DNA from 4 places in the Halomonas sp. R57-5 genome. Region 1 is predicted to be linked to each of the others. Evidence: predicted binding sites of a transcription regulator. Region 1 holds the regulator's gene; each other region holds the start of a gene.
What was found. The regulator sigma-54, encoded in region 1, starts transcription at its own class of promoters, with help from an activator protein. The targets are predictions, from matches to a motif close to TGGCACNNNNNTTGCTNT.

Region 1 (2,189 bases):
AAACTCCAGCACCCTTTTTTTGCTGCCCCCGGGTACGTCAAAAAGAACGCGCTCCGGGGGGAGTATGGTTTCCAACGTCATTGAATTAACGCACACCTGCGCCTTGGGCGCGAGCTTGTGCTTTTTCCTTGTGTTTAACGAGTTGACGGTCGATTTTATCCGCTAGGGCGTCGATAGCGGCGTACATATCACTGTCGAGGGCTTCCGCATGTAAGTCAGCACCTGCGGCGTGCAGCGTACAAGCGGCCTGCTGGCGCTCTTTCTCCACTGATAAGGTGACTTGCACCGTGGTTATATTGTCGTAATGGCGCTCTACACGCTCAAGCTTTTCGTTGACATAGTCACGCAAGGCGTCAGTCAGTTCTACGTGATGACCAGTGATATTTACTTGCATTGACGTGCTCCTTATCCATCGGACTGTACTTCGATTGTAACCCTTTTTGCCGCGTTGCAAAGCCCTTGTCGAGAGATTCGCTGCAACGTCGACAGAACCTAGCGTAAACGACGTCGCTCACTGGAGGAAGGAATGCCCATGGCCTCGCGATATTTAGCCACCGTACGCCGCGCTACTTGAATCCCTCCTTCGCCTAATAGCGTGACTAGGCGGCTGTCTGAGAGCGGCTTGCCGGGTGGCTCCTCTTGAATCAATTTCTTGAGTCGCGCGCGGATGGCGGTGCTGGAGTGACTGTCGCCATCTTGACCGCTCACCTGACTTGAGAAAAAGTACTTGAGCTCGAACACGCCCCGGGGGGTATGGATATATTTTTGCGTCGTGACCCGTGAAATCGTCGATTCGTGCATCTCCACAGCTTCGGCAATATCGGCCAGTATCAGCGGTTTCATGGCTTCTTCGCCGTGCTCTAAAAAGCCAATCTGGCGGGTGATGATTTCGCGCCCCACGCGTAGCAGCGTATCGTTACGGCTCGAGAGGCTCTTAATCAGCCAGCGCGCTTCCTGTAGGTGCTCTTTGAGAAACTGGTTGTCATCGCTTTTGTCCGCACGCTTAATCAAACTGGCGTAGTCGGGCTGAATGCGCAGCCGTGGCAGGGCCTCTGGGTTGAGTTCTAAATGCCAGCCTTCGTGGTCGTGGCGGACGACCAGGTCGGGGGTTACATAGCTGTCATCGGTGTCGCCGTAGGCGCTGCCTGGGCGGGGGTCGAGGCTGCGAATAAGTAGGATAACATCGGCCAGCTGTTGGTCATCGAGCCCCAGGCGGCGCTTTAGCAGGCGCATGTCATCCTTACCAAGCGCTTCGAGGAACTGCCGCACTAGGCGGCGGGCGGGAACCAGTAGCGGCGTATCATCGGGCAGGGCGGCGAGCTGCAGCATCAGGCATTCACGCAGGTCGCGGGCAAAGATACCGGTTGGCTCAAACTGCTGGAGTTTGAGCAGAATGGTTTCTACCTCGCGTTGGCTAAGCCCGTCAATGCCCTGGGCACGCAGGCCCTCACGAATATCGTTAAGCGGCTGGGTTAAGTAGCCGTTGGCGTCGAGCGCGTCGATTAAGCTCTCTGCGACAAGCTGTTCGCGGGCGCTAAAGTCGGTCATGGCAAGCTGCCATAGTAGGTGCCCATGCAGGCTCTGCCCGGCTGCCTGACGCTCAAAATCAGGGCCTTCGCTGCTGCCGCCCTGGCTACCCATATCTTGATAGGTATCTGACCAGTCGCTATCTACTGAGAGTTCAGTGGGGATGCCCTCTGACCACTCTTCTTCCTTAGGCTCGCTGACAGCCTGCTCACCAAATTCATCTTCCTGCTCCAGCATGGGATTGGCATCTAGGGCCTGCTGAATTTCTTGACGAAGGTCCAGCGTCGAGAGTTGCAACAGCGCAATCGCCTGTTGCAACTGGGGCGTCATGGTCAGCTGTGTGCCGATACGCAGTTGGAGAGAAGCTTTCATGACCATCTGAGAACCACTCGTTAATCAGAATGCTCCACCCTAGTGCGAGTGAGTGTCTGGTGCAAGTGCAATAAGCATGCCATTGGTAGTAAAGTTGTTGCAGAGCGCTATTTACAGAACCAAAAAATAGGTTTATGGGCAGGCGGTGATTGTAGGCATAGCTGATCAGTTTAAAGGCGAAAATCAGCACCCAGATATACGTCTCTGACCTTCTGATTATCGAGAATGGCACTGGGTGAACCGCTGGCAATGATTTGCCCATCACCAACGATATAGGCGATATCGCAAAT
Region 2 (2,189 bases), 2.1 Mb from region 1:
TTGCCCAGGAAGCCGAAGCCTGTGGTGATGCCGCGGGCGTTCAGGTTGGCTTGGGTATTGCCGATAATATAGATCAGGAAAGCCGCTACAACGGCGACTAAAATGAGCTGGAAAATAAGTGCGCGCTTAGCGCGGTCTCGCCAAAACGGCGGCTTGTGGCCGGCGGGGCGAACGTTAGGTCTTACAGACATGGATGGCGTCTCCGCTATACGGAAGGTCAATCAGATGGCCCGCCATCCCCTGAAAACAGGGTGGCGGGCCGGGGTCAAGCGAGACGCTTAGCGAATCGGCGGTGCGTACTGAATGCCACCTTCGGTCCAGAGCTCGTTAATACCGCGCTCAATTTCCAGCGGTGAATCCATACCTACGTTACGGTCAAACGTTTGGCCGTAGTTACCAACTTGGCTGATGATGTTGTAAGCCCAGTCAGCTTCTAAGCCCATCTCTTCGCCATAGTTGCCGTCTTGACCCAGCAAACGAGCGATATTGGGATCTTCTGACTCAAGCATGTCGTCGACGTTATCGCTGTCTACGCCGTACTCTTCAGCGTTGATCATGGCGAACAGCGACCATTTCACAATGTTGAACCAGGTGTCGTCGCCTTGACGAACCACAGGGCCTAGTGGCTCTTTGGAAATAACGTCAGACAGAATCATCGATGCTTCAGGATCATCTAGCTGAATACGTAGCGCTGCCAGCTGAGAGGTATCAGACGTTAGCACGTCACAGCGGCCGGCTTGATAGCCACCCACGGTTTGCTCAGAGGTATCAAATACGATCGGGTTGAATTCCATGTCGTTAGCACGGAAGTAGTCAGCCAGGTTCAGCTCGGTAGTGGTGCCAGACTGAATGCAGATGGAGGCGCCGTCGAGTTCATCAGCACCGGTAATACCCAGGTCACGGGATACCATGAAGCCCTGGCCGTCGTAAAAAGTAACCCCGGTGAAGTTCAGGCCCAGAGTAGTATCGCGGGTAGTGGTCCAAGTGGTATTACGTGATAGAACGTCGACTTCACCTGATTGCAGGGCGGTGAAGCGCTCCACGGCGTTGAGTGAAATATAGTTGACGGCTTCTGAGTCGCCGAGTACCGCTGCCGCTACAGCGCGGCATACATCAACGTCGATACCTTGCCAGTTACCGTCGTCGTCCGGAGCTGAGAAGCCCGGCAAACCATCGCTCACACCACACTGAACGGCGCCACGCTCAATGGTATCTTCCAGGGTGTCGGCTTGAGCAGTCGCCATTCCCGCCAGGCTAAGTGAGCCAGCGGACGCTAGAAGCGCTAGGTGTTTTTTATTGAACATTTAGTTTCCCTCGAAGTTCTTGAAATTGGTTATTGAAATCAGTGATTGAAATCTTTGTGCATGCCGTAGCATGTAACTAAACCTAGCAAGGAAGATGCCAACAAGGGTACAGGCGTTAATTCAGCGCTTTTCAACGCTACTCAACGAATTCGAGACGAAGGTATAGGTGCAAGAATGGTAATTGCCCACCCCGCTTTGCACCTTTATAGGGCAAGCTGAGGTGGGCGGTGACTAAAGGCGGGCAAAGCGATAGTGCGTTTACTCGGTCGCAAAGGCCTTGCGCATAAACGGCGGTAGGGCGAGAGCGCCACGATGGGCTTCAACGCTGTAGTACTCAAGCGGCAGGTCGTGGCCGGCGGCTGCCTGCTCGCGGAAGGTATTCACGTCGGTGGCTTTACCCGCCAATGTCACGCTCCACCAGCCTGAGGGATAAACCGGCTGCGGGAAGGGTAGCGTTGCAACGCTGTCAAAACCGGCTTTCAACATGTCGTTGCGCAGCTCACGGATGATTGTGCCGCTGTGGTAAAGCGGTGATTCGCTCTGCTGCACCATGACGCCGCCGCTTTTCAAAATACGGTGGCAGCGCTTTAAAAAGTCGGTTTTAAATAGTCCTTCAGCAGGCCCAACCGGGTCGGTGGAATCGATAATCAGCACATCGATGCTCTCATCAGGTGCATCGTCCACCCACTTGACGCCATCGGCGAACAGCAACTCGGCGCGCGGGTCGTGATTCGATTCTACCAACGACGGGAAGAAACGCTCAGACGCCTTGGTAACTTCTTCATCGATATCAATCTGAGTAACTTTCTCAACGCCTGGGTGGCGCAGCACCTCTTTTAAGGTGCCGCAGTCGCCGCCGCCGATGATCACTACCCGCTTGGGGTC
Region 3 (2,189 bases), 460 kb from region 1:
TATTTCGCCCACTTCGGTGAACGGGTCGGCGTCAATTCGCTGGCGCATATCGCCCTGCTGTTCATGCTGACGCATATGCTCAAGCAGTTGGTTCAACTCATTCTTAGCGCCATGTTCGGCGAGGTTAAGGCCCATCTTTTCTGCTTCAGGTGAGACGCGAATGGGTAAGAAGCGCCGGGTAATACGAAACAGCAGCCAGGCGCTGCCAAAGCTCCAGACACCGCATACCACAACGCCCAGCAGCTGGGCGCCAAACTGAGCTGCTCGAGACAGGCCGCTATCCAGCAGCGTTAAGTCAGCCACCCAAGGCAGGGCTAGCGTCCCCCATATGCCCGCTACGAGGTGTGAGGGTATGGCGCTGACGGCATCATCAATATGCTTGCTTAGCAGCCATTCACTGGTCAGCACCATCAGGACGCCGCTAACTGCACCCAGCCCAAATGCCGCCGATAAAGAGATCACGTGAGCGCTGGCGGTGACGGCAACCAAGCCCGCAATGGCGCCATTAATCGCATACATCACGTCCGCGTAGCGCCGCGTTCTTAGGCCCATTAACATGCCCGAAAGAATGCCGCCAACGGCGCCCAAAACAGTATTGGCTATTATGCCGGGTATTTGCGCGGTAACCGCCAGGGTGCTGCCGCCGTTAAAACCAAACCAGCCTAAAATCATAAACAGCGCGCCGAGCATGGCGAGGGGGAGGTTGCCAGAGGGAAAGGCGGTAGGTGGTTTGCCATGGGTGAAGCGCCCAGTGCGTGGGCCAATACAGAGTACGGCTGCCAGCGCTACCCAGCCGCCCACGCTATGCACCACCGTCGAGCCCGCAAAATCGACAAACCCAAGCGACCCTAGCCAGCCCTTTGCGCCGCCCAAAAGCCCGCCCCATGCCCAATGGCCAAATACCGGGTAGATCAGTAGGGCGATCCAGAGAGCCGTCCATGTGTAGGCTAAAAAGGGCATGCGTTCTGCCACCGAGCCCGACACAATGGTCGCGGCGGTAGCACAAAACATTGCCTGGAAAATAAAAACGGTAATCACCCAGCTACTGGAAGCTTCTAGCTGCCAACCAAACAGCGTCGTACCGATTAAGCCGTGGTGGGCGTCGCCAAACATGATGCCAAAGCCGACTAACCAAAAAACACTGACGGCAATGGCAAAGTCCGCTACGTTTTTCATAGCGACGTTGATAGCGTTCTTGGTGCGCGTAGTACCCGCCTCTAGGCAGAGAAAGCCAGCTTGCATCACAAATACCAGAGCAGCGGCCCATAGCACCCAGAGTGTGTCGAGCAGCGAGCTATGCAAATCTAGCGTGGCAGGCATGATGTTTTCCTTAGCAACTTTTGGTGCACATGCGCTTCTTTTTGGTGCTTTATTGGATTTGCGCGGTAGGAGAAGAAACCGTTACGGCGGCGCTAGCTGAATGCCATTTAGGTTTCCTAATAGAAACTAAGCAATTGTTATGCCGCTAATAGTGAAGTCATCGTTTTTGACGCTTATAGCAGTGTTAATTGCTGTTTATTGATGTAAAAATAGCGTTTACGACTATATAAATGCGGATGAATTGGTGATATTTTTCAAATGGTTATCGATCTTCAAATGTGGTTCTAAATCCGTGAAAGGGAGTGCATCAAAATGGCGCGTCAAACGGTAGTTTTGGGAGCAGGCATGGTGGGTGTCAGCATTGCCTGGCATCTGCGCCAGCGGGGGCATGAGGTCACCCTGGTGGACCGCCTTCAGCCTGGCCGTGAAACCTCGTTTGGCAATGCGGGTATCATTCAGCGTGAAGCGGTTAGGCCGTACCCTTTTCCCCGCGACGTCAAAACGCTACTTAGCGTCTTACCTAATCGCCGGGTAGATATTCGTTATCGCACGGCGGGGATGGTTAACGCTGCCTCCCCGTTATTGCGCTACTGGATGAACTCGGCGCCGAAGGCTTACCAGAAAATTGTCCCGGAATACGCCTCACTTATTCAGCTTTCGCTAAAAACCCACGGCCCGATGATTGATGCCGCAGGCGCCGAGCACCTGGTGCGCAGGCAGGGGTGGCTTGAGCTTTATCGCACTCCTGAAAAGCTGGCGGCGCGGATAAAAGAGGCTGAAGAAGCGCGGCGTCTTTATGGCGTGGAGTTCGCGCAGTTGGATAGGGCGGCTCTTGTGGATAAAGAGCCTTCCCTGAGCGATACCATTAT
Region 4 (2,189 bases), 2.1 Mb from region 1:
CCCGGGCGCCTTCCATAATCTCGAAGCTGATCAGCGCCACCGCTTCCGGGTAGTTGAGCTTTAAACCACGCGMCTTGCGGCGCTCCGCCAGTTGGGCGGCGGAGAACAGCAGTAGCTTGTCTTTGTCTCTCGGGGTTAATTCCATGGAACGTGTCTCCAGCAGTGCATCACAGTGATGCCTATTAGGTTAGCCAAATTCTTGGTGTATGCGCGGCGCGGTCGATCCAACGAGGGCGCAGCAGGTGCCAGGCCTGTTCACACAGCGCCCAGGCTTCGTTACGCGAGTTACCCAGATAGCGCAGCAACACTACGCCATGGCGAACGGTGACCGCCCAGCGCGGGTTATCCGGCAGCGCTTCACGCAGGGCCTCAATAGCCGCAGGTGCGTCGCTAATGCCCACCGCCCACAGCGTGGCTTGCACCGTGGCGCCGCCTTGGCCCCAGCGACCCGCGAAACGTGGGTGAAGCGGATCCAGCGGCTGGCGCTCTAGCCACAGCGGCTTGCCGTCCAGGGTTAAGCGAAAGTGCTGCTCAATACGCCCAGAGATGTAAGGTAACTCGCTGGCTGGGCGGCCCAATGCCATCACTTCCCAACCCAGGCAGCGGGAGCTGCCGTGAAGGTCAATCTGGGTGCGCTGCTCGCCTTTGGAGCCATCAAAGGCGATGGTCTCCTGAGGCAGCCATTCCAGGACCGCGCCATCTTCAACGCTCAACCGGGTATGCTGGGTCCAGGCAACGCCCTGGCTGTCGGCTTTATAGAGTTTATTAGCGGCGGGGGTGGTGAGCAGCACATGGGCACCACTCTCGACATGGGCGCTAATGGAGAGCGCATCGCCACTGACTAGGCCGCCCGGCGGGTGAAGCACATAGACATGGCAGGCCTCACCGCGGCCTTCCGGATAAAACGGGCGCTGCACCCGTAGTGGCCCCGAGTGGCGCGCCTGCACCATGCGGGTGGCGCCGTCGCGGTTGGCAAAGCGTAGCGCCAACGAAGCCGCCCAGTGGCGGCCTGCATCGAAGCGGTGGCCAGAGGCAACTTGCGGTTTTGCGAGATCGCACAGAATCATGGGTCGCTATCGCTTCCTTTTCACTAAGCCGTTAACTTACTAGAAGCAATTAATGCGCCAAAATGGTGAAAAACCCTACAGGGCGATCAATGGTAGGGATTAACGCAAGTAGCTTGCAGCGCCACACGCCCATTCGCACCAAAATAGAACCACGCCAGACCCTGAATGCACCAAATAAATGCAGTCACTCCTGATTTAAACTCAACCCAACTTATGCTCACTCTCCACACCCTCATGCACCACAACTCGATTCCGCCCGCCGCGCTTTGCTTGATAAAGCGCTTGGTCAGCCCGCTGTAAAGAGTGATTATAGTCGGGGTGGCCATCGTGGAGCGTAACGCCCACGCTAATCGTCACATTAAGCAACGTATCGGCGCCCGCGAGCATCGGCTCTTTAGCCACCGCCTGACGCAAACGCTCAGCAAATAAGCGGCTGCCGTCATGATCGGTATCCACTAGCACGATTAAAAACTCTTCCCCCCCCATGCGGAACACGTAATCACCCCCGCGAGTGGAGCGGTCAAGGATGCTTGCCACCTGCTGCAGCACGGTGTCGCCGGCGTCGTGGCCATGGGTATCGTTGATCGATTTAAAGTGGTCGATGTCTACCATCAACAGCGCAAAGCAGTGCTCCGAGTGGCGGGCAATATCGATTTCACGGCTAAGCACCACCGATAGAAACTTACGGTTAAGCAACCGGGTTAGGCTATCGCGACCAGCATCTAAACCAGAGGCGCGCTCCAACACATCGTCAAGCAGCATCAACACCGTGCGGGCGGCGTCTCGAATCTCGCCCAGCGCCTTAAGCCGTTGGCTAGCCTCTTCATGTAGCAGGACCTCCAGCCACTCACGATCCACCTGCTGAATATGCCGTGAAATAGTGGCAATCTCTGGCGCACCCTCAAACGCATGGCACGCTTTATGGAAGTACCACAAACCAAAGTCGGAATTGGCTAACTTCGGCAGCGTGGCGATATCCTGCTGGGCGGCGACGGCAAACATCAGTGCGTTTTCCCAGTTCAGCAGCGCCGAACGCTGGCGCTCACGCTCATCACCAATGCTTTGAGTAAGGGAAAATAGCTTGTACGCCTCTTCGGTGCGCGCATTACGGTCACTGGCCAC

Region 2: the regulator sigma-54 is predicted to act here: its motif matches at 1,387-1,404, upstream of HALO_RS01205 (amino acid ABC transporter substrate-binding protein).
Region 3: the regulator sigma-54 is predicted to act here: its motif matches at 1,448-1,465, upstream of amt (ammonium transporter).
Region 4: the regulator sigma-54 is predicted to act here: its motif matches at 1,110-1,127, upstream of HALO_RS01410 (urease accessory protein UreD).

The regions. Positions count from the first base shown of each region.
Region 1 covers NZ_LN813019.1:3,191,629-3,193,817, reverse strand. Annotated here, with positions in the region: gene HALO_RS14765 (PTS sugar transporter subunit IIA) at 1-81, opposite strand, end outside; gene hpf (ribosome hibernation-promoting factor, HPF/YfiA family) at 86-394, opposite strand; gene HALO_RS14755 (RNA polymerase factor sigma-54) at 493-1,905, opposite strand; gene lptB (LPS export ABC transporter ATP-binding protein) at 2,070-2,189, opposite strand, start outside.
Region 2 covers NZ_LN813019.1:248,966-251,154, forward strand. Annotated here, with positions in the region: gene HALO_RS01200 (amino acid ABC transporter permease) at 1-191, opposite strand, end outside; gene HALO_RS01205 (amino acid ABC transporter substrate-binding protein) at 279-1,304, opposite strand; gene speE (polyamine aminopropyltransferase) at 1,563-2,189, opposite strand, start outside.
Region 3 covers NZ_LN813019.1:2,727,664-2,729,852, reverse strand. Annotated here, with positions in the region: gene amt (ammonium transporter) at 1-1,320, opposite strand, end outside; gene HALO_RS12585 (NAD(P)/FAD-dependent oxidoreductase) at 1,633-2,189, shown strand, end outside.
Region 4 covers NZ_LN813019.1:292,695-294,883, reverse strand. Annotated here, with positions in the region: gene ureA (urease subunit gamma) at 1-145, opposite strand, end outside; gene HALO_RS01410 (urease accessory protein UreD) at 183-1,067, opposite strand; gene HALO_RS01405 (diguanylate cyclase) at 1,269-2,189, opposite strand, start outside.